Salinivibrio kushneri: one gene and its partner. The protein of the gene in region 2 interacts with the protein of the main gene of each other region in a pairwise test. Links are inferred from orthologs where the notes say so. Each region holds a gene or a part of one and is shown on either strand. Other genes may lie near its edges. The genes, in order: hflK and ftsH.

Region 1 (4,578 bases), 240 kb from region 2 along the record:
GCGAGATAAAAAAAGACAAGGCCTGGGCCTTGTCTTTCAAACGAGATAGCTCACTTAACGATTTACTTTTCTATCGCTTCAGGTTGCTTCATGTATTTGAAGAAATCACTCTTCGGATCCACGACGAGCATATCACTCTTGCTGTTAAAGCTCTTGCGATACGCTTGTAGCGAGCGAACAAAGCTATAAAATTCAGGCTCTTTCTTGAAAGCACTGGCAAACAGCTTCGCCACTTCCGCATCCGCTTCACCTCGGGTGATCCTTGCTTGACGCTCTGCCTTAGACAGAATCGTCGCCACTTCGAGCTCAGCTTGTGCACGAATGATTTCCGCTTGCTCGCGACCCTGTGCACGATGGCGACGGGCTACGGCCTCACGCTCAGCGCGCATACGCGCATAAATCGACTCACTGATTTCGCTCGGCAAGTTGATACGCTTGATACGTAAATCAATTAACTCAATCCCCAAATCACGCGAGCCCTCGCTGGCCGCACGCTCAAGGACACTTTTCATCACTTGATCACGCTTTTCAGACACAATCTCTTTGATGGTCTTGTTACCAATTTCGGCACGCAGCCCATCAGCGACACGACGTTGCAACAGAGATTCAGCCGTCAGTTTATTACCGCCCCCCGTGGACAGATAGTACTGGCCAAAGTCTTTAATACGCCATTTGACGTACGAGTCGATAATAACGTCTTTTTTCTCAGCGGTAACAAAGCGGTCAGCGCGGTCATCCATCGTTTGAATGCGGGCATCCAACGTCTTAACGCGATCAAACAACGGCAGCTTGAAGTGCAGACCGGGCTGATAGATTTTCGCCACATCGTTATCCGCTTTAAGCACACGTCCAAAGCGGATCACAATGCTACGCTCACCTTCACTCACCACGAAGATCGACATCAAAAAGACCACTGCCGCTAGGACGACAACTGGGATCATCATCTTACGCATGCTTAGTATCTCCCTTCTCGTGATGAACCAGAACGCGGCGCCGACTCTTGCTGTTGAGGCTGTGAGCTTTGCTCAAGCTCAATACCATATTGGCTGCTCGACGTTTCTTTACGCTGGTTAGCGCCAACGGCTGCGCCTCCCATTAGCTTATCCAGTGGGAGATACATCAGGTTGCTGTTTCCGCTTTGCGAATCCACCATCACCTTACTCGTATTGCTGTACACTTCTTCCATGGTCTGGATGTATAGCCGGTTACGCGTCACACGGGGTGCATCACGATACTCAGGCAAGAGTTTCTCAAATTGAGAGACTTCACCCTCTGCTTCGTTAACGGTACGCTCTTTGTAACCCAATGCCGCTTTTTTCAGCGTTTCAGCACGACCCGTTGCTTTCGGCAACACATCATTACGATACGCTTCGGCTTCACGGATAAAGCGGGCCTCATCCTCTCGCGCTGCAATCGCATCATCAAAGGCGTCTTTTACTTGCTCTGGTGGACGTGCATATTGGAAGTTGACGTCAACCACCAGCAAGCCCATGTCGTACTTGTCGATGATTTCGTTCAGCTCAACCTGAGTGCGCTCACGCACTTCTTGACGGCCACGGGTGATGATGTCATCCATCAAAGAGTCACCGACGACCGCACGCAATGCTGAATCGGTTGCTTGACGCAAGCTGTCATCTGCATTGGTCACGCTATAAAGATATTGCTGTGGATCCATCACGCGGTACTGAACGTCCATCTCTACATTGACGACGTTTTCATCTTTAGTCAGCATCAGGCCAGAGCTGTTGAGCGAACGAATCGACTCCACATCTACCGTGCTTACCGTATCCACAAAGGTTGGCTTCCAGTTAAGGCCCGGTTGAACGATACGATCATACTGACCAAACCGCAGAACCACACCACGCTGAGCTTCCCCGATGGTATAGAACCCGGAAATACCCCAGACAATGATACCTACCAGCGCGAGAACGCCTAGCCCTGCCATGCCACCGCCGAACGATGGTCCTTTACCTTTGCGGCCACCTAAGCCACCCAGTTTGCGGCTTAGTTTGTTAAACAATTCATCAAGATCCGGTGGCCCTTGATTACGGCCTCCACGATTCCCCCAGGGGTCTTTGTCGGGACCGCCATTGTTTCCTGGCTCATTCCACGCCATTCGCGCACTCCATCAAATTGATCTGACGATAATTTTTTACTCTAGCAGCCTAATCACTGACGATAAAGTCGCCGAGTTGGTTGCCTTCTCTTTTTTCTAACCGATACCAGTCCGTTTGTGGCAGCCTGACATCGACTAACAGATGCCCATCATCTTGGTATTCTTCACTGATAACGCATCGCATCTGGTGAAATTTACTTTGCATTCGCCCAGCCATACTAGGTGGCAGCCGTAATTGATGCCGCACCATGGTGCCAGATAAACGCTCAGTAAGGGCTTCAAATATGAGCGCGATACCTTGACCAGACAACGCTGACACCCATACTGCTCTCGGAACGCCCTCTTCGTCCCGTTCAATACGAGGTTCAGCCTGATCCAGACTATCTATTTTGTTCATAATGATAAGATGAGGCACATCTGCCGCATCGATTTCATCTAACACACTGTTGACCGCTTCAATGTTTTCACCAAAGCGTTCATCACTGGCATCGACCACGTGTAGTAGCAAGCTCGCTTCTTGGGTTTCTTGAAGCGTTGCTTTAAATGCCGCGACCAAGTCATGCGGTAAGTGACGAATAAAGCCGACGGTATCCGCCAATATCGCGGTACCCACATCGTCCACTTCAATACGGCGTAAGGTCGGATCCAAGGTGGCAAACAGCTGATCGGCCGAATATACCCCCGCTTCGGTGATCCGATTAAACAAGGTTGATTTGCCCGCATTGGTATACCCCACCAATGACACAGTCGGTACTTCCGCCCGTGCCCGAGCGCGTCGCCCTTGTTCACGCTGCTTCGCAACCTTATCCAGTCGCTTTAAAATCGCTTTCACCCGATCACGCACTAAGCGACGGTCTGTTTCTAACTGTGTTTCACCCGGGCCACGCAAGCCAATCCCGCCTTTTTGACGCTCAAGGTGAGTCCAGCCTCGCACCAGCCGGGTAGATAAGTGGCGTAACTGTGCGAGCTCAACTTGTAACTTACCCTCATGCGTACGCGCACGCTGGGCAAAAATATCGAGGATCAATCCGGTTCGGTCTAATACTCGGCATTTAAATCGCTGTTCTAGGTTGCGCTCTTGGGCCGCGGATAAGGTGTGATTAAAAATCACAATGTCCGCGCCGACTTGTTGCACAGTATCTGCTATTTCTTGGGCTTTGCCCTCTCCAACAAAATATTTGGGATGAGGGGACTGACGGCTGCCGACAACAACTTGCAAGGCATCGACACCCGAGGATGACACCAGCATTTGAAATTCGCTGAGATCATCCCACTCGCCATCATGGGTAAAGTTTATATGAACGAGTACAGCCTGTTCACCGGCCTCGTAACGGTCAAACAAGCGATAGACTCCTTAGCAATAGAATGCTTTATTCCTCAGGTTTTTCTTGCTGACGCTCGCCCTGTGGACGCTCACCAGCCCCTTGGTTATTGTTGTGGTGGCTTACAGCACGTGCCGGCACAACGGTTGAAATCGCGTGCTTGTACACCATTTGATTAACCGTATTTTTTAGCAGGATCACGAACTGATCAAACGATTCAATTTGGCCTTGCAACTTAATACCATTTACTAAGTAAATGGAGACAGGAATGCGTTCACGACGTAACGCGTTCAGGAATGGGTCTTGTAATGATTGCCCCTTAGCCATTATTTCTTTTCCTTATTTGTTTGTAATTGTAGTCAATTGTCGCGGTTAAGCAGCGTCCTTGTCAGTGACAGTATACATCAAGTTTCCGTCCCTGCTGTCAACGCTTTTGTCACCGTTTGTAAAGACAGCGACGGTGTGTCGCTATCAAGCCAAGTCACATTATCCCAGCCTCTTAGCCAGGTTATCTGACGCTTGGCTAACTGGCGCGTCGCGCAAATCCCACGGTAAACGGCTTCATCATGGGTGCAACGTCCGGCCAAATAATCCCACATCTGGCGGTAGCCGACACAACGAATCGAGGGCAGATCGACATGCAGATCGTCTCGTTCGTATAACGTCCGTACCTCTTTTTCAAACCCCGCGTCGATCATTTTGTCGAAACGAAGCTCGATGCGGCGATGCAATTCGCCTCGATCCTGAGGCGCTATTGCAAATTGGTGTACCTGATACGGCAAAGGTTCACCTTTTTTTTCTGTCAATGCTGTTAGGGTCTGGCCACTGATCCGATAGACTTCTAACGCCCGCGTAATTCGCTGAGGATCGTTAGGATGGATCCGCGCCCCCGACACGGGATCAACCTCACACAACTGAGCATGTAATGCTTCCCACCCATGCTGCTGCGCCTCGTTTTCTAACGCTTCACGGATGTCAGGATCCGCACTAGGCAACGGTGATAGCCCTTCTAGCAATGCTTTAAAATACAGCATGGTGCCTCCCACCAACAGTGGGATCTTGCCATCCGCGACGATCCGCGCCATTTCTGTGAGCGCATCGTCACGAAAGTCTGCCGCCGAGTAGGCTTCAGACGGATCA
Region 2 (16,278 bases):
TATGCGCTAACGTCTTACCAAACCCAAAGCCAGGATCCAGAATGATATTCTGTCGACGGACCCCCGCGTCAGTGCAGGCATCGATACGTGCCGCTAAAAACGCTTTCACCTCTCCAACGACATCTTGGTAGTCAGGGGCTGATTGCATTGTTCGTGGTTGTCCTTGCATGTGCATGATGCACACTGGCACTTGCAGATCCGCTGCCGCTTCCAACGCCCCAGGCTCTTGTAATGCACGCACATCATTAATGAGGTTGGCACCCGCATTTACTGCGGCACGCATAACGGCTGCTTTACTGGTATCAATTGAAATCCAACAATCAGATTGCTCACGAATCGCTTCAATGACTGGAACAACACGATTAATTTCGTCTTGCTCATCGACATCGGCCGCACCTGGACGCGTCGACTCGCCACCAATATCGAGAATGGTGGCGCCATCTGCGAGCATTTGCATCGCTCGTTCGACCGCTTTGTCGCAGTGCTGAAATTGGCCACCATCGGAAAAGGAATCCGGCGTGACGTTTAAGATCCCCATGATGACAGGGCGGGTCAGAGAAAGCGTGAGGTTATTGTGTGTTATTTGCATGCGTTTTTCCAAGCACGATCAAAAAAACCCCGACGTGTCGGGGTTTGTTTTCATGGGCATTTATGCTTCAGATTGGTTTTCTGAATCAAGCGGCTTTTGTTTTTTGTCGTCAGATTGCTCGTCAGACTCGCTCGCTTTTGATGCATCCGGTTTGCTCGGCGTATCATCTGAAGATGAACCACCATCGCCACCTTCCCAGCCTGCAGGCTCTCGCACGTCTCGGCGAGCCATTAAATCATCGATTTGTGCCGCATCAATGGTTTCGTACTTCATCAACGCATCTTTCATCGCGTGCATAATATCGAGGTTTTCTTCCAAGATTTGCTTGGCGCGATCGTAATTGCGGTCAATGATGCCACGGATTTCCGCGTCAATGAGTCGGGCAGTCTCATCGGAGATGTGCTTGGTCTGTGCCACAGAGCGACCAAGGAAGACTTCGCCTTCTTCTTCCGCATACAGCAGTGGACCGAGTTTCTCTGAGAAGCCCCATTGCGTCACCATTTTGCGGGCAATATCGGTCGCGCGCTCGATGTCGTTTGATGCCCCTGTCGAGACTTTCTCTTTGCCGTAGATCAGCTCTTCCGCTAAGCGGCCACCGTACAGGCTCGAAATCATCGAATCGAGGTGCTGACGCGACATGCTGATCCTGTCTTGCTCAGGCAAGTACATGGTCACACCCAATGCACGTCCACGCGGGATAATGGAGACCTTGTACACAGGATCATGCTCAGGCACCAAGCGACCAACAATTGCGTGACCCGCTTCGTGATACGCGGTTGACTCTTTGGTTTCTTCCGACATCACCATTGAACGGCGCTCGGCGCCCATCATGATTTTGTCTTTGGCAAGCTCAAACTCGACCATCGACACCACACGTTTATTACCACGCGCAGAGAACAATGCTGCTTCGTTAACAAGGTTAGCCAAGTCAGCCCCTGAGAAACCTGGTGTACCGCGCGCAATCAGTGACGCATCGACATCATTACCAAGCGGCACTTTGCGCATGTGTACTTTGAGAATATGCTCACGGCCACGCACATCTGGCAAGCTCACCACCACTTGACGGTCAAAGCGACCAGGACGCAATAGCGCAGGGTCCAATACGTCTGGACGGTTAGTCGCCGCAATGACGATCACGCCTTCGTTGCCCTCAAAGCCATCCATTTCGACCAACATCTGGTTCAAGGTTTGCTCACGCTCGTCGTGACCTCCGCCAAGCCCAGCGCCACGTTGACGACCAACAGCATCGATTTCATCAATAAAGATAATGCACGGCGAGGCTTTTTTAGCTTGCTCGAACATATCGCGGACGCGTGATGCACCCACACCCACGAACATTTCCACGAAATCAGAGCCGGAAATGGTAAAGAATGGCACTTTGGCTTCACCGGCAATCGCTTTGGCCAGCAAGGTTTTACCTGTACCTGGAGGACCGACCATCAATACGCCGGTTGGGATTTTACCCCCTAGCTTCTGGAAACGGCTTGGATCACGCAGGTAATCCACCAGCTCCTTCACGTCCTCTTTGGCTTCATCACAGCCAGCTACGTCAGTGAAAGTAGTTTTTACCTGCTCCTCACTCATCATTTTGGCTTTCGATTTACCAAACGACATGGCGCCTTTGCCGCCACCGCCTTGCATCTGGCGCATGAAGAAAATCCACACCCCGATAAGCAGTAGCATTGGGAACCAAGAAATGAAGATCGATGCCAACATACTTGGCTCTTCAGGTGGCGTCCCTTTCACGCGCACGTTTTTGTTAAGCAAATCATCCAAAAGCTTTGGATCATTCATCACAGGCATAAAGGTGACATAGCGTGAGCCGTCACGTCGGGTGACACTCAGCTCACGATCGTCAAATTTTACTTCCTGTATTTGATCGTTGCCGATTTCGCGTACGAAAGAGGTATAGTCGACTTGACGACCGGCGCTGTCCCCTGGTCCAAAGCTTTGGAACACAGACATTAAGACAACGGCGATAACCAGCCACAGAATCAAGTTTTTTGCCATGTCACTCAAGGTGTTAGCCTCGCATAACTGAGATAGATAAATGTAAGGGTACTACAGTTTATAACCTGTAGCCACAATGTAGACTTCTCGCGACCTTGCACGGGATGAGTCGGGTTTTCGAATTTTGACCGCTGTAAACATTTTACGCACCTCGGCCAAATACTGATCAAAGCCTTCGCCCTGAAAAACTTTTACCACGAAGCTGCCTTTCGGCCCCAGCACTTCACGGCACATCTCTAATGCCAGTTCGACCAAATACATCGCTTTGGGTTGATCGGCCGCCTGATTGCCGCTCATATTTGGCGCCATGTCAGACATCACCACATCAACTTGGTTGGGTTGAATGCGCTCGAGCAAGGTGTCGAGCACCGCTTGTTCGCGAAAATCCCCTTGAAGAAAGCTAACACCTGGCATGGGATCCATGGGTAAGATATCGCAAGCAATCACTTGCCCGTCGTCACCGACTTGTGTCGCTGCATACTGCGACCAACCTCCAGGAGCAGCGCCCAGATCGACCACGGTCATTCCCGGCTTTAAGATGCGATCTTTTTGCTGAATCTCTTCTAGCTTAAAAATGGCCCGAGACCGATACCCTTTTTTCTGCGCTTCATGAACGTATTTATCGTCGAAGTGTTCTTTCAGCCAGCGTCCTGAGCTGGCAGAGTGTTTTTTATTCGCCATGTTGTTCCTACTACGCCCACCAATCGCACTACATTCATATAAAATTCAAACAATTGCGTGCGTTAGCTTATTCTCAAAGACAGACTCGCTCTCACCAAGCAGACGACGTGCTTGCCATCCGCCCACTTTCTACTGTTTCAGTTTGTGGTGAGATGGCGTTAGAATGGCATGTTTTCAACCCCTAGCAAATAGAAATCGAGCCAACATGAAACTCAGCACCAAACAAAAACAGCATCTCAAAGGACTGGCTCACCCGCTTAAGCCTGTCGTCTTAATGGGCGCCAACGGTTTAACTGAAGCCGTGGTCGCTGAAATTGAGCTTGCGCTTGATCACCACGAGCTGATTAAAGTGAAAGTCGCTTCGGAAGACCGTGAGACCAAAAACCTGATTGTCGACGCGATCCTTCGGGAAACAGGCGCTGAAAAAGTGCAGGTAATCGGTAAAACCTTAGTGATTTATCGCCAAAGCGAAGAGCGCAAAATTGAATTACCACGCAAATAATCACGTGTGTGATCAACGACGTGCTGTAGCATAACAAAAAGGCCGCATTGCGGCCTTTTTACTGTGTCAGCATCGGAGAAAAGTTACATTCAGTAACACTTTCCTATACGTAATCGACACTATCAATTTCAAACTCTTTGACGCCACCTGGGGTGGTGATGCTCACTTCTTCGCCTTCTTCTTTACCAATCAGACCGCGCGCGATGGGAGAATTCACCGAAATTAAATTCGCTTTGATGTCGGCTTCGTCATCACCCACGATTCGATAGGTCACTTCTTCGTCAGTGCTCACATCAATCAAGGTGACCGTCGCGCCAAAAATCACTTTGCCATTATTCGGCATCTTAGTGACATCAATCACCTGTGCCACCGACAGCTTGTATTCGATATCACGGATTTGCGCCTCACAAATGCCCTGCTCTTCACGAGCCGCATGATATTCTGCGTTTTCTTTTAAGTCACCGAGTTCACGCGCCTCTGCAATGGCGTTGGAGATCTCAGGGCGACGCTTGATCAACTTGTCCAGCTCTTCTCGTAGCAGCTGCTCACCGCGTACGGTCATTGGCACTTTATCCATAAATGACATTACCTCTTTCAATCCACAGCAAAGGGATTTTGGCAAAACAAAGCCACGCCCAAACAGAGTATCTGGGCGCGGCGGAATTCAACGCTTTTTTTAGATTGTAAACAAGAATTCGCGCAAAATCATCTCTGATCCGGTGATAGCATAAGCCGCCCATCCACTATCCGCTTCATCTCCAGCCCAACTGATGCATTGGTCACCCCCGAACGGCTTGTCTTCAAGGCTAGACAGGGTAGGATGGCATGCATGCGCAAACAAAAAGGCTTTTACCATGCTGTCCGCTCTTTTCCGCCGCCTCGCCCCCATGGCGATTTTCCTCGTGCCGTTTGCATCGGCCTCCGCGCCGTCGTTAACACTGGAACAACTGACACCGTTACTCCCTCAAGGCAGCCAAGTCGCGCTATGGGTGAGTGATGCGCAGCAAAATCAGCCCCAGATCAGTGAGCAAGCCGATGCGCTGCTGCCCCCGGCCAGTACACAAAAACTCCTCACTGGACTCGCCGCTCGACTTTATTTACCAAGCACTTTCCGGTTTTCCACCCGATTGGTGCAAACCGGTGATGACATCGCCCTTATTTTTAACGGTGACCCCTTACTGACTCGAAAAGATATTCGTCAACTGCTGAGTCAATTACCGCGTCGTGGCCTCGATACCATTAACAACCTCTATCTGGATGGTCATGCGTTTGCGGGTCGCACCCGTGCGCCAGGCTGGCCATGGGACATTTTAGCGGTCTGCTACAGTGCACCTTCCACGGCAATCACCCTCAATCACAACTGTGTGCAAGGGGCGATTTATAGCCAGCCTGATAGCACGTTGACACGCGTGCATGTTCCTGACCACCAGCCCGTTTCAGTAGAGAACCAAGCGCGAGCGGTAAGCGAGGACGAACAAGCTACCCGCCATTGCGGTCTCGATCTCACCGCGACACCGCAAAATACGTATTATTTTTCCGGTTGCCTCCCGCACCGGGAGCGTCCGCTGCCACTCAACTTTGCCGTACAGACCCCTTCGACTTACGTCAAAGCCATTGTGGCCGATGAGCTCGCGCGCCTAAATGTGCGCGTGAAAGGCGATATCCGAGTGGCGCGAGCACCCAGCCAGTCACGCGAGTTGGCTCGTCACCAGTCAGCGCCCCTTACCTCCCTGCTAACCACGATGCTGCGCGACTCTGACAACCTCATTGCCGACAATCTTCTCAAAGCCTTAGGGCGCCGCTACTTTCAGCAGCCTGGCTCTTATCGCAATGGCGTCGCGGCGGTGAAAGCGATATTGCAGGAGGCTGGGATTGACCTATCACAGGCCGTACTGGTCGATGGGTCAGGGCTGTCTCGTAATAATCGTCTCAGCGCCCGCCAACTGGCGGAAGTGATGCATTACATCACCACTCACCCAGCACTCGGCATGGCTCAAATGCTCCCTACTGCCGGCATAGATGGGACCCTCAAGTATCGCCAGAGCATTCGTCATGCTCCCATAAAAGGGCGATTAAAGGCCAAAAGTGGCTCGCTGTATGGCAGCTTTAATCTAGCTGGGATTCTGGAAGATGATTCAGGAAAACAGCATATCGTGGTGCAACTTGTCAGTCATTATCATCCTGAGGAAGACGCGCAGCCGGAAAATGTTCCCTCGCCGATTACTCAGTTTGAGCGTGAGTTTTATATGGCGCTGATCCGCGGTCAGTTACGGCCTACACTGGCACAGTCTCACTGAATAAAAAAAGCCCGCCTAAATGGCGGGCTAATCATACGTTGCTATCACGCTATTAAAGTCACAGCACTACGACGTAGTCAGCACCCGTGCATGCAAAGATTGCACAGGGTTGACCTTGCTCATGTCGGCGGCCGTTAACGCCATGCACGTGGCGAAGGCGGCGTTCAGCGTAGTGGTATAATTCACCTTGGCTGCGAGCGCGCCACGGCGCAAGACTTTCGAATCTTCAATCGCTTGGCGTCCTTCCGTGGTGTTGACAATATAGCTGTACTCACCATTTTTGATGCGATCAAGAATGTGTGGCCGCCCTTCGTGCACCTTATTGACCAGACGCGGATTGATGCCCGCTTCGCCAAGGATCACCGCGGTGCCGTGGGTAGCGTCTAGCTCAAAACCAAGCTTGAGTAACTTCGCTGCCAAATCCACCACGCGCTGTTTGTCATTATTGCGCACCGATAACAAGGCCCGTCCGCCCTCACTGTAGGCTTTACCGCAAGCGAGGTCTGCTTTTGCAAAGGCTTCGGCAAAGGTGTCGCCCACGCCCATCACCTCACCGGTCGAGCGCATTTCAGGGCCCAGCAGCGGGTCAACCCCTGGGAATTTGTTGAACGGTAGCACGACCTCTTTCACCGAGTAATAAGGCGGAATCACCTCTTTAACAAACCCTTGCTCAGCCAAGGAGCGGCCAGCCATGACGCGCGCGGCGATTTTCGCCAGCGGGACACCCGTCGCTTTAGAGACAAATGGCACCGTTCGAGCGGCGCGAGGGTTAACCTCAATCAGGTAGATTTCATCATCCTTCACCGCAAACTGGGTGTTGACCAACCCGTTCACGCCTAACTCCAACGCCAGCTTGCGCACCTGTTCACGCATGCGATCTTGGATATCGTCACTTAACGTATACGCGGGCAACGAGCAGGCAGAGTCACCGGAGTGCACGCCAGCTTGCTCGATATGCTCCATAATGCCGCCAATCACGGCCGTTTCACCATCGCACACCGCATCGATATCCACTTCCGTCGCATCATCCAAGAAGTGGTCCAGCAGGACTGGCGACTCATGCGACACACTCACCGCCTCGTTGAAGTAGCGGCGCAGGTCGGTTTCATCATAGACAATTTCCATCGCCCGTCCGCCCAGTACGTAAGACGGACGCACCACCAACGGATAACCAATTTCTTTGGCTTTCTCCACCGCTTGCTCCAGTGCGGTGACTGTCGCGTTAGCAGGCTGCTTAAGGCCAAGGCGCTGCACTGCATCTTGGAAGCGCTCACGATCTTCGGCGCGGTCAATCGCGTCAGGGCTGGTTCCGATAATCGGCACGCCAGCGGCCTCTAAGTCACGTGCCAGCTTAAGTGGTGTTTGTCCGCCGTACTGAACAATCACGCCTTCTGGTTTTTCAACGTTCACAATGGCGAGTACGTCTTCCAAGGTGATCGGCTCAAAATAGAGGCGGTCTGAGGTGTCATAGTCGGTAGAAACGGTTTCTGGGTTACAGTTAACCATGATGGTTTCGAAACCGTCCTCACGCAGGGCCAATGACGCGTGGACACAGCAGTAATCGAACTCGATCCCTTGCCCAATTCGGTTTGGGCCACCGCCAATAACCATGATTTTCTTCTTATCTGTCGGCTGTGACTCACACTCTTCATCATAGGTGGAATACATATAGGCCGTATCAGACGAGAACTCAGCAGCACAGGTATCGACACGCTTATAGACAGGATGAATCTGAAATTTGTCACGCAGCTTGCGCACTTCAATTTCTGATACGCCCAACAAGGCGGCCAAACGCGCATCGGAAAAGCCTTTGCGCTTTAACTGACGCAATGCGGCTTTATTAAGCCCTGCGAAGCCCTGCTCACGCACTTGCTGCTCATGCTTGACGATGTCTTCGATTTGCACCAAGAACCAACGATCGATATTGGTCAGGTTAAACACCCCATCAACCGACATCCCTGCGCGGAAAGCATCGGCAATGTACCAAATCCGCTCTGCGCCTGGCTCTTTGAGTTCATGACGGATTTTGGTCAATGCCGTATCGTCATCCAGGTTCACCATTTCGTCAAAGCCCGCCGCCCCGACTTCTAGGCCGCGCAGTGCTTTTTGCAATGATTCTTGCTGGTTACGTCCAATCGCCATCACCTCACCCACTGACTTCATCTGGGTGGTTAAGCGGTCGTTGGCACCGGCAAATTTTTCAAAGTTAAAGCGTGGGATTTTAGTCACGACATAATCAATGGTCGGCTCGAATGACGCTGGCGTGGCACCACCGGTAATATCGTTCATCAGCTCATCAAGGGTAAAACCCACCGCCAGTTTGGCCGCCACTTTGGCAATCGGGAAGCCGGTTGCTTTTGACGCGAGCGCAGAAGAGCGTGACACGCGTGGGTTCATCTCGATGATCACCATACGGCCATTTTTGGGGTTAATACCAAATTGTACGTTCGAACCGCCGGTTTCAACGCCAATTTCGCGCAGCACCGCCAGTGATGCATTACGCATCAATTGGTATTCTTTGTCGGTCAGGGTCTGTGCCGGTGCGACCGTGATAGAGTCACCCGTGTGAACCCCCATGGCGTCGAAGTTTTCAATCGAGCAGACAATGATGCAGTTATCATTTTTATCCCGCACCACTTCCATTTCGTACTCTTTCCAGCCAATGAGTGACTCATCGATGAGCAACTCATTGGTGGGAGATAAATCGAGCCCTCGCTCGCAAATCTCTTTAAACTCTTCTTGGTTGTAGGCAATGCCCCCGCCAGTGCCGCCCATGGTAAAGGAGGGGCGGATAATACAAGGAAAGCCCACTTCGTCGAGCACCTTGTGCGCTTCATCCATGCTGTGGGCGATGCCCGCACGCGGACAATCCAAACCGATGCTTTGCATCGCCTCATCAAAGCGATGACGGTCCTCGGCTTTATCAATCGCATCAGCCGTGGCGCCAATCATTTCCACGCCAAACTCGGCTAACACGCCATGACGCTCAAGATCCAGAGCGCAGTTCAAACCTGTCTGGCCACCCATGGTCGGCAGCACAGCATCCGGACGCTCTTTCTCGATAATGTGTTTCACCACTTGCCACTGAATAGGTTCAATGTAAGTGGCATCGGCCATCTCTGGATCGGTCATGATAGTGGCTGGATTGGAGTTCACTAGAATGACACGATAACCCTCTTCGCGCAGGGCTTTACACGCTTGCGCCCCTGAGTAGTCAAATTCGCAGGCTTGGCCAATGATGATAGGGCCTGCACCCAAGATAAGAATGCTTTTTATGTCTGTGCGTTTTGGCATGCTCAACGACTCCGATTAGGCGCGATGTTGTTTGATAAGATCGATAAAGTGATCAAAAAGAGGGGCAGCATCATGCGGCCCTGGGCTTGCCTCGGGGTGCCCTTGGAAGCTAAATGCGGGCTTGTCGGTGCGATGAATACCTTGCAAACTTCCATCAAATAAAGACACATGGGTCGCGCGCAGCGTTTCTGGCAGGCTGTCTTTATCGGCGGCAAAGCCATGGTTCTGGCTGGTGATCATCACCACGCCACGGTCTATGTCTTTCACTGGATGGTTAGCGCCATGGTGGCCAAACTTCATTTTTACTGTCTTCGCGCCGCTCGCCAGTGCCAATATCTGATGACCCAGGCAAATACCAAAGACAGGCACGCCTTCTTCTAAAAACGCTTGTGTTGCCTCAATGGCATAATCACATGGTGCTGGGTCGCCGGGGCCATTAGATAAGAAAACACCATCCGGGTTCATCGCCAACACCTCATCAGCCGGTGTCGTCGCCGGCACCACGGTCAAGCGACAGCCACGGTCAACTAACATGCGCAAAATATTGCGTTTAGCACCAAAGTCATAGGCCACCACGTGATAGGGCAACTCGCTCTCTGGTGTAGCGTCAGGCAAGCCTTGATGAAGCTGCCAAGAGCCTTGTGTCCAGCTGTAGCTTTCTTTGGTGGTCACTTCTTTGGCGAGATCCATTCCCTTCAAGCCAGGAAAGTCCTGCGCTTTCGCCAGAGCCAATGCCTCATCCACACTATCACCAGCCACAATACAGCCATTCTGAGCACCCTTTTCACGCAATAATCGCGTAAGTTTGCGCGTATCAATATCGGCAATGCCGAGAATGTTGTGATGTTTGAGGTAATCAGAAAGGGATTGTTGATTGCGGAAGTTGCTGGCTAACAGGGGGAGATCACGAATGACGAGGCCTTGGGCGTGGACTTGGCTAGATTCTTCGTCTTCGGTGTTGGTGCCGGTGTTGCCAATGTGGGGATAGGTGAGTGTCACGATCTGACGGGAATAAGAGGGGTCGGTTAGTATTTCTTGATACCCCGTCATCGAGGTATTGAAAACCACTTCTCCCACCGCGGTGCCATCAGCGCCGATCGGGGTACCGTGGAACACTGTCCCATCTTCTAGGACTAAGAGCGCAGACTTGCTCAAGACAACCTCCAGTTATATAGAAATGCACTTTTTACGACTAACGTTGCATTCACGTATTCCATCTAAGATCAAAACCCGCGTCAAGCTGAATTTTGACAAATTGCGCGCATTCTATGGATGCATCGGCTACCTGTCAATCGAAGCACAACATTTTTCTTTATTTTATTAGTCACTCACTAACAAAGCACCATCAAAGCACCATAAAAACAAACTTAAACCACGATTTGCGGGCAAAAAGCATCCAAGTGACGCATTAGGATTTTTTTATTGCTCGTTTTTTCTCTCTTTAAAATAAAATCAATCTCGCAAACGTTTACCTTGCATGACTAAATACTGATGAAAGCAACTTTGTCGCTTAAAGCTCACGAGAGGCGTGTAAAGAACAAGAAATAAGGGAATGAAAAGCACATGTGGAAAAGCAAACAAGAGAGGATAAAAAAACATCGCGCCGAAGCGCGATGAATAATTATTTAAGATTGAGGACATCTTGCATCGTGTATAAACCGCGTTGATGCTGATTGAGCCATACCGCGGCACGTACCGCCCCTTTAGCAAAGGTATTACGGTTAGAGGCCTTGTGGGTGATTTCTACACGCTCGCCAATATCGGCAAACATCGCTGTGTGTTCGCCGACAATGTCCCCAGCTCGAATGGTCGCAAAGCCAATCTCGTCTTTACTCCGCTCGCCAGTGATCCCCTCACGGGCATAAACCGCCACATCACTAAGCTGGTTCCCCATCGCACCGGCGATCGCTTCACCCATACCTAATGCAGTACCTGATGGTGCGTCCACTTTATGGCGATGGTGCGCTTCAACAATTTCAATGTCGCACTCGTCTCCCATCACTTTCGCCGCCTGCTCAAGTAACTTGAAGACAAGATTCACACCAACACTGTAGTTGGGTGCCATCACCATGGCTGTTGAGACTGCAGCCTTTTCAATGGTTTGTTTTTGCGCCTCATCAAAGCCTGTGGTGCCGATGACCAGTTGCTTACCGGCTTCTTGGCACAGCGTTAAATTAGCCAAGGTTGCAGCGGGAGCAGTAAAATCAATCACCACATCAAAGTCGTCACTGACTTTACGCAAATCGTCCACCACATTCACTCCCAAACGGCCGATCCCTGCCAACTCGCCTGCATCGGTACCAACTAAGCTAGATTCAGGCCTTTCGCTCGCCGCTCCTAACACGGCGTCTGGATACTGTGAAACCGCTTGAATGAGGTTGCGCCCCATGCGTCCGGCCGCACCGGCTATGGCAATACGTACCATGATTTTCCCCTTTGTCACTCTGCCAGTATACTGGCTCCTTCTTGGTAGCCAATCACTCTAGCGCGTTCCTTGACACTTGTATATTGGCGAAAAAAAGGGAAGCGTTCGCTCCCCTATCTTTATTGACCATTACTCTAGGTGACTTCACGAATTTGTAGCTCTTTAGGTACTTCAAAAAACATGTTTTCTTCACGCCCAGCAAGGTTATCAACATGTGTCGCACCCAGCTGCTTGATCCGCTCGATAATTTGATCCACTAGCTCTTCTGGCGCCGAGGCGCCGGCCGTGATCCCAACCGTCTGCTTGCCTTCAAACCAGGCCGGATCAATATCTTCTGCCGTGTCAGTTAAATAACCTGGCGTCCCCAGTTTTTCGGACAGCTCGCGCAGACGGTTTGAGTTGGAGCTGTTTTTTGAGCCAACCACCACCATCACATCACAGCTTTGCGCTAAATCGCGCACTGCGTCTTGGCGGTTCTGGGTGGCATAACAAATGTCGTCTTTGCGTGGTCCTTGGATGTTAGGAAACACCTTACGCAGAGTATCAATCACATCCGCCGTTTCGTCGACCGACAGGGTGGTTTGACTGACATAATGCAGGTTATCGGGGTCGTTCACCTCCAAGGTATACACATCCTCTGGGGTTTCGACCAAATACATCCCACCGGTTTCACTGGCGTATTGTCCCATGGTGCCTTCCACTTCTGGGTGACCAGCGTGACCAATCAGTACCACTTCCATGTTCTTACGGCTGGCGCGGGCCACTTCCATATGCACTTTAGTTACCAGCGGACACGTAGCGTCAAACACGGTTAACTGACGCGACTTGGCCTCATTGCGCACGGCCTGAGACACGCCGTGGGCGGAGAAAATCACAATATTGTCATCGGGGACTTCGCTGATCTGCTCAACAAAAATCGCCCCGCGCTGTTTTAAGCCTTCCACCACAAAGCGGTTGTGTACCACTTCATGACGGACATAAATGGGAGGTTGGTAGATTTCCAGCGCTCGCTCAACAATACTGATGGCACGGTCAACCCCTGCGCAAAAGCCACGGGGATTGGCAAGTAAGATCTTCATGTGTCCGCCTTTATTGCACACTTATAATTTCAACGTCAAAAATGACGGTTTTCCCAGCCAGTGGGTGATTAAAATCAACCGTAACAGAATCCCCAGTGACTGCGGTAATGATCCCTGGGATCTCCTGTCCTTGAGGCCCACTAAAGGCGATGATCGCCCCTTCCTCTGCCGGCGTTTCTCCGCCAAAGTGGCGGCGATCCATGTGATGGATGTTATCCGGGTTAGGTTGGCCGAATGCGTCCTCTGGCGCTAAGGTGAAGCTGCTCGACTCCCCTTCTTTTAAACCAAGAAGGCACGTTTCAAAGTTTTCCGTCAAGCTGCCATCGCCCATGACCAGCTTCGCCGGTTTGCCGGCATTATGGGTGGTGTCGGCGACCGAACCATCTTCTAGTTTGATGGTAAAGTGCATAATGACTTCACTAGATGCTGTGATTGCTGTCATGATTCATCCTTTTAGAACGTCGCGGTAATGGGGATAGATACGCATCATCCTTGTTTAGTCGATGACTGGCCTTGACGAAAACTATCCAAGATGATTAATGCCGCTCCCACGCAAATCGCCGAGTCGGCGAGGTTAAACGCTGGCCAGTGCGAATTACCGAGGTAAAAATCAAGAAAGTCAATCACATAGCCATGAACAAGGCGATCGAACAGGTTGCCTAGCGCCCCGCCAATGATCATGGCATAAGCGATATTGATCATGCGTTTATTGGCCGGGGTATGCCGCATCCAATACGCCAATAGCCCGCTGACACCCAGCGCAATGACACTGAACAGCCAGCGTTGCCAGCCACCCGCATCACTTAAAAAACTAAACGCCGCGCCATGGTTGTGCACATACGTTAGGTTAAAGAAAGGCAATACTTCGATGCGGTGAGCAAACCCATATTCCATGGTTTGCATCACTAGCCATTTACTGCCGATATCAAGTGCAAAGACCAGCGGCGCCAGCCAAAGCCAGCGCCAACCTGATTGCGAGAGGGAAAGAGTCTGCATCACGCAAATTGGCGGCTTTCGCCTTCTCCTGCAATATTGGTCACACAGCGGCCACAGATCTCTTCATGACCTGCAATGGTGCCGACGTCAGCAACATGGTGCCAACAGCGCTCACATTTAGCCGCACTCGATGCCGCCACTTCCACGGCTAAACCGTCAAGCTCCGTCTGCGTGGCAGACGCTGGCGCGTCACCGGCAACCACGGTCGCTTTCGAGGTCAGCAATACAAAGCGAAGCTCATCACCCATCAAGCGCAGCTTCTCGGCAAAATCAGCAGGTGCATAGAGCGTGACTTCCGCTTCTAACGAGCCGCCAATGACTTTTTCGTTACGTGCTTGCTCCAAGGTCTTGTTCACCGCATCACGCACATTAAGCAGTTTCGCCCAGAACGCTTGGTTGAGCACAGCCTGCTGATCAAGGTCAAATAAGCCGTCGTACCAGACTTCGGTGAAGACAAACTGGTTGCGCTCACCCGGCATTTCATTCCAGATCTCATCGGCGGTAAATGACATAATCGGTGCCATCCAGCGTACCAGTGCTTCCACGATGTGGAACAGCGCCGTTTGACAGCTGCGGTGCGCATGGCTGCCTGCTTTGGCCGTGTACTGGCGATCCTTGATGATATCGAGGTAGAACGAGCCCATTTCAATCGAGCAGAACTGCATCAAACGCTGCGTCACTTGGTGGAAGTTACACGCATCATACGCAGCAGTGATCTCTTGTTGCGCCTCAAGTGCGCGGCTCACTGCCCAGCGATCAACCGCCACCAAGTCTTCTGGTGCAACCAAGTCAGTTTTAGGATCAAAACCGTGTAGGTTAGCAAGCAAGAAACGCGAGGTATTGCGGATACGACGATAAGCATCGGCACTGCGTTTTAGAATTTCATCCGACACGCTAATTTCGCCAGTGTAATCAGTTGATGCCACCCACAAGCGAAGAATGTCAGCCCCAAGCTTGTTCATCACATCTTGCGGCATGATGGTGTTACCCAGCGACTTCGACATTTTGCGACCGTTGCCATCAACGGTGAAGCCATGCGTCAGTACGCGGCGGTAAGGCGCTTGGCCTTTAATTGCCACTGACGTCATCAGCGATGATTGGAACCAGCCGCGGTGTTGATCCGAGCCTTCCAAGTACATATCGGCTTCTTGACCGTTAAACTCATCACGCTGATTCACAACGGCATAATGCGTCGCACCAGAATCAAACCACACATCCAGGGTGTCCAAAACTTTCTCGTACTGGTCAGCGTCATCGCCTAACAGTTCGTTAAGATCGAGATCCCACCACGCTTGAATACCGGCTTTTTCTACACGCTGAGCCACCTGCTCAATCAGGTTGAGCGTATCCGGGTGTAGCTCGGAGGTTTCTTTATGCACGAACAGTGCGATGGGTACGCCCCAAGTACGCTGACGAGAAATACACCAGTCTGGACGCCCTTCCACCATCGACTCAATGCGGCTTTGTCCCCAGTCCGGGATCCACTCAACGTTCTTAATCTCTTGCAACGCTTTGTCACGCAGACCCGCTTTGTCCATGGCAATAAACCATTGTGGCGTCGCGCGGAAAATGATCGGTGTTTTGTGGCGCCAGCAATGCGGGTAGCTGTGCTCATAAGCGTGATGATGCAGCAACGCTCCGTGTGTTTTCAGCGCTTCAATCACATTGTCGTTGGCTTTGAACACGTGTTGACCGGCAAACAGTGGCGTGTCCGGCAGATAAACACCATTGCTGCCAACTGGGTTAGCCACTTCGAGATCGTATTTTTGTCCCACCACAAAGTCTTCTTGACCATGGCCCGGCGCTGTGTGAACCACACCCGTACCGGATTCGGTGGTGACATGATCACCCAGGATCACTGGCACATCAAAATCGTAAAAAGGATGCTGCACGCGTTGAAGCTCTAGCGCTTCACCTTTACAGAAACCAAGGTTGTGATAGTGCTCAATGCCAGCGCGATCCATCACATCTTTTGCCAGCTCTGCGGCAAGGATCAAGCGCTGTGGCTGGTCACCTTCAACCTGCACCAATACATATTCCAAGTCCGCCGCAACGGCAACCGCTCGGTTTGCAGGCAAAGTCCAAGGGGTCGTGGTCCAGATCACCGCTGATACTGGGCCTTCGCCTTGGTGATCGCCCGCCAATGTAAATACGTTGACCAATGCTTGCTCATCAACCGCTCGGAAAGTCACATCAATAGACGGTGATGTCTTATCTTGGTATTCAACTTCGGCTTCAGCGAGTGCCGAGCCACAGTCTGTACACCAATGCACAGGCTTGAAGCCTTTGTGTAGGTGGCCATTACCAGCAATTTTACCCAATGCACGGATAATATTGGCTTCGGTATTAAAATCCATGGTCAGGTAAGGCTTATCCCACTCACCTAACACGCCAAGGCGTTTAAA

What was found.
Region 1: the proteins of ftsH (region 2) and hflK interact in binary tests that used the Escherichia coli proteins (3 or more experiments, as listed by UniProt). The link is inferred for Salinivibrio kushneri from one-to-one orthologs.

What each region holds. Positions count from the first base shown.
Region 1 is NZ_CP114588.1:2,530,186-2,534,763, forward strand. Bases 37-2,891 are described here. They hold hflK (FtsH protease activity modulator HflK), read right to left. Parts: upstream 2,117-2,891; coding sequence 956-2,116; downstream 37-955. Other genes in these bases: hflC (protease modulator HflC), read right to left, coding at 63-953; hflX (ribosome rescue GTPase HflX), read right to left, coding at 2,166-2,891. Also shown: more of hflX, read right to left, coding at 2,892-3,458; RNA chaperone Hfq, read right to left, coding at 3,487-3,765; tRNA (adenosine(37)-N6)-dimethylallyltransferase MiaA, read right to left, coding at 3,843-4,578.
Region 2 is NZ_CP114588.1:2,288,123-2,304,400, forward strand. What follows is about bases 125-3,020. They hold ftsH (ATP-dependent zinc metalloprotease FtsH), read right to left. Parts: upstream 2,600-3,020; coding sequence 650-2,599; downstream 125-649. Other genes in these bases: folP (dihydropteroate synthase), read right to left, coding at 125-589; rlmE (23S rRNA (uridine(2552)-2'-O)-methyltransferase RlmE), read right to left, coding at 2,651-3,020. Outside these bases: more of folP, read right to left, coding at 1-124; more of rlmE, read right to left, coding at 3,021-3,280; ribosome assembly RNA-binding protein YhbY, read left to right, coding at 3,486-3,782; transcription elongation factor GreA, read right to left, coding at 3,886-4,359; dacB (D-alanyl-D-alanine carboxypeptidase/D-alanyl-D-alanine-endopeptidase), read left to right, coding at 4,637-6,079; carB (carbamoyl-phosphate synthase large subunit), read right to left, coding at 6,146-9,373; carA (glutamine-hydrolyzing carbamoyl-phosphate synthase small subunit), read right to left, coding at 9,389-10,528; dapB (4-hydroxy-tetrahydrodipicolinate reductase), read right to left, coding at 10,995-11,798; ispH (4-hydroxy-3-methylbut-2-enyl diphosphate reductase), read right to left, coding at 11,933-12,877; fkpB (FKBP-type peptidyl-prolyl cis-trans isomerase), read right to left, coding at 12,888-13,319; lspA (signal peptidase II), read right to left, coding at 13,364-13,873; ileS (isoleucine--tRNA ligase), read right to left, coding at 13,873-16,278. UniProt on the Escherichia coli protein: Acts as a processive, ATP-dependent zinc metallopeptidase for both cytoplasmic and membrane proteins. Plays a role in the quality control of integral membrane proteins.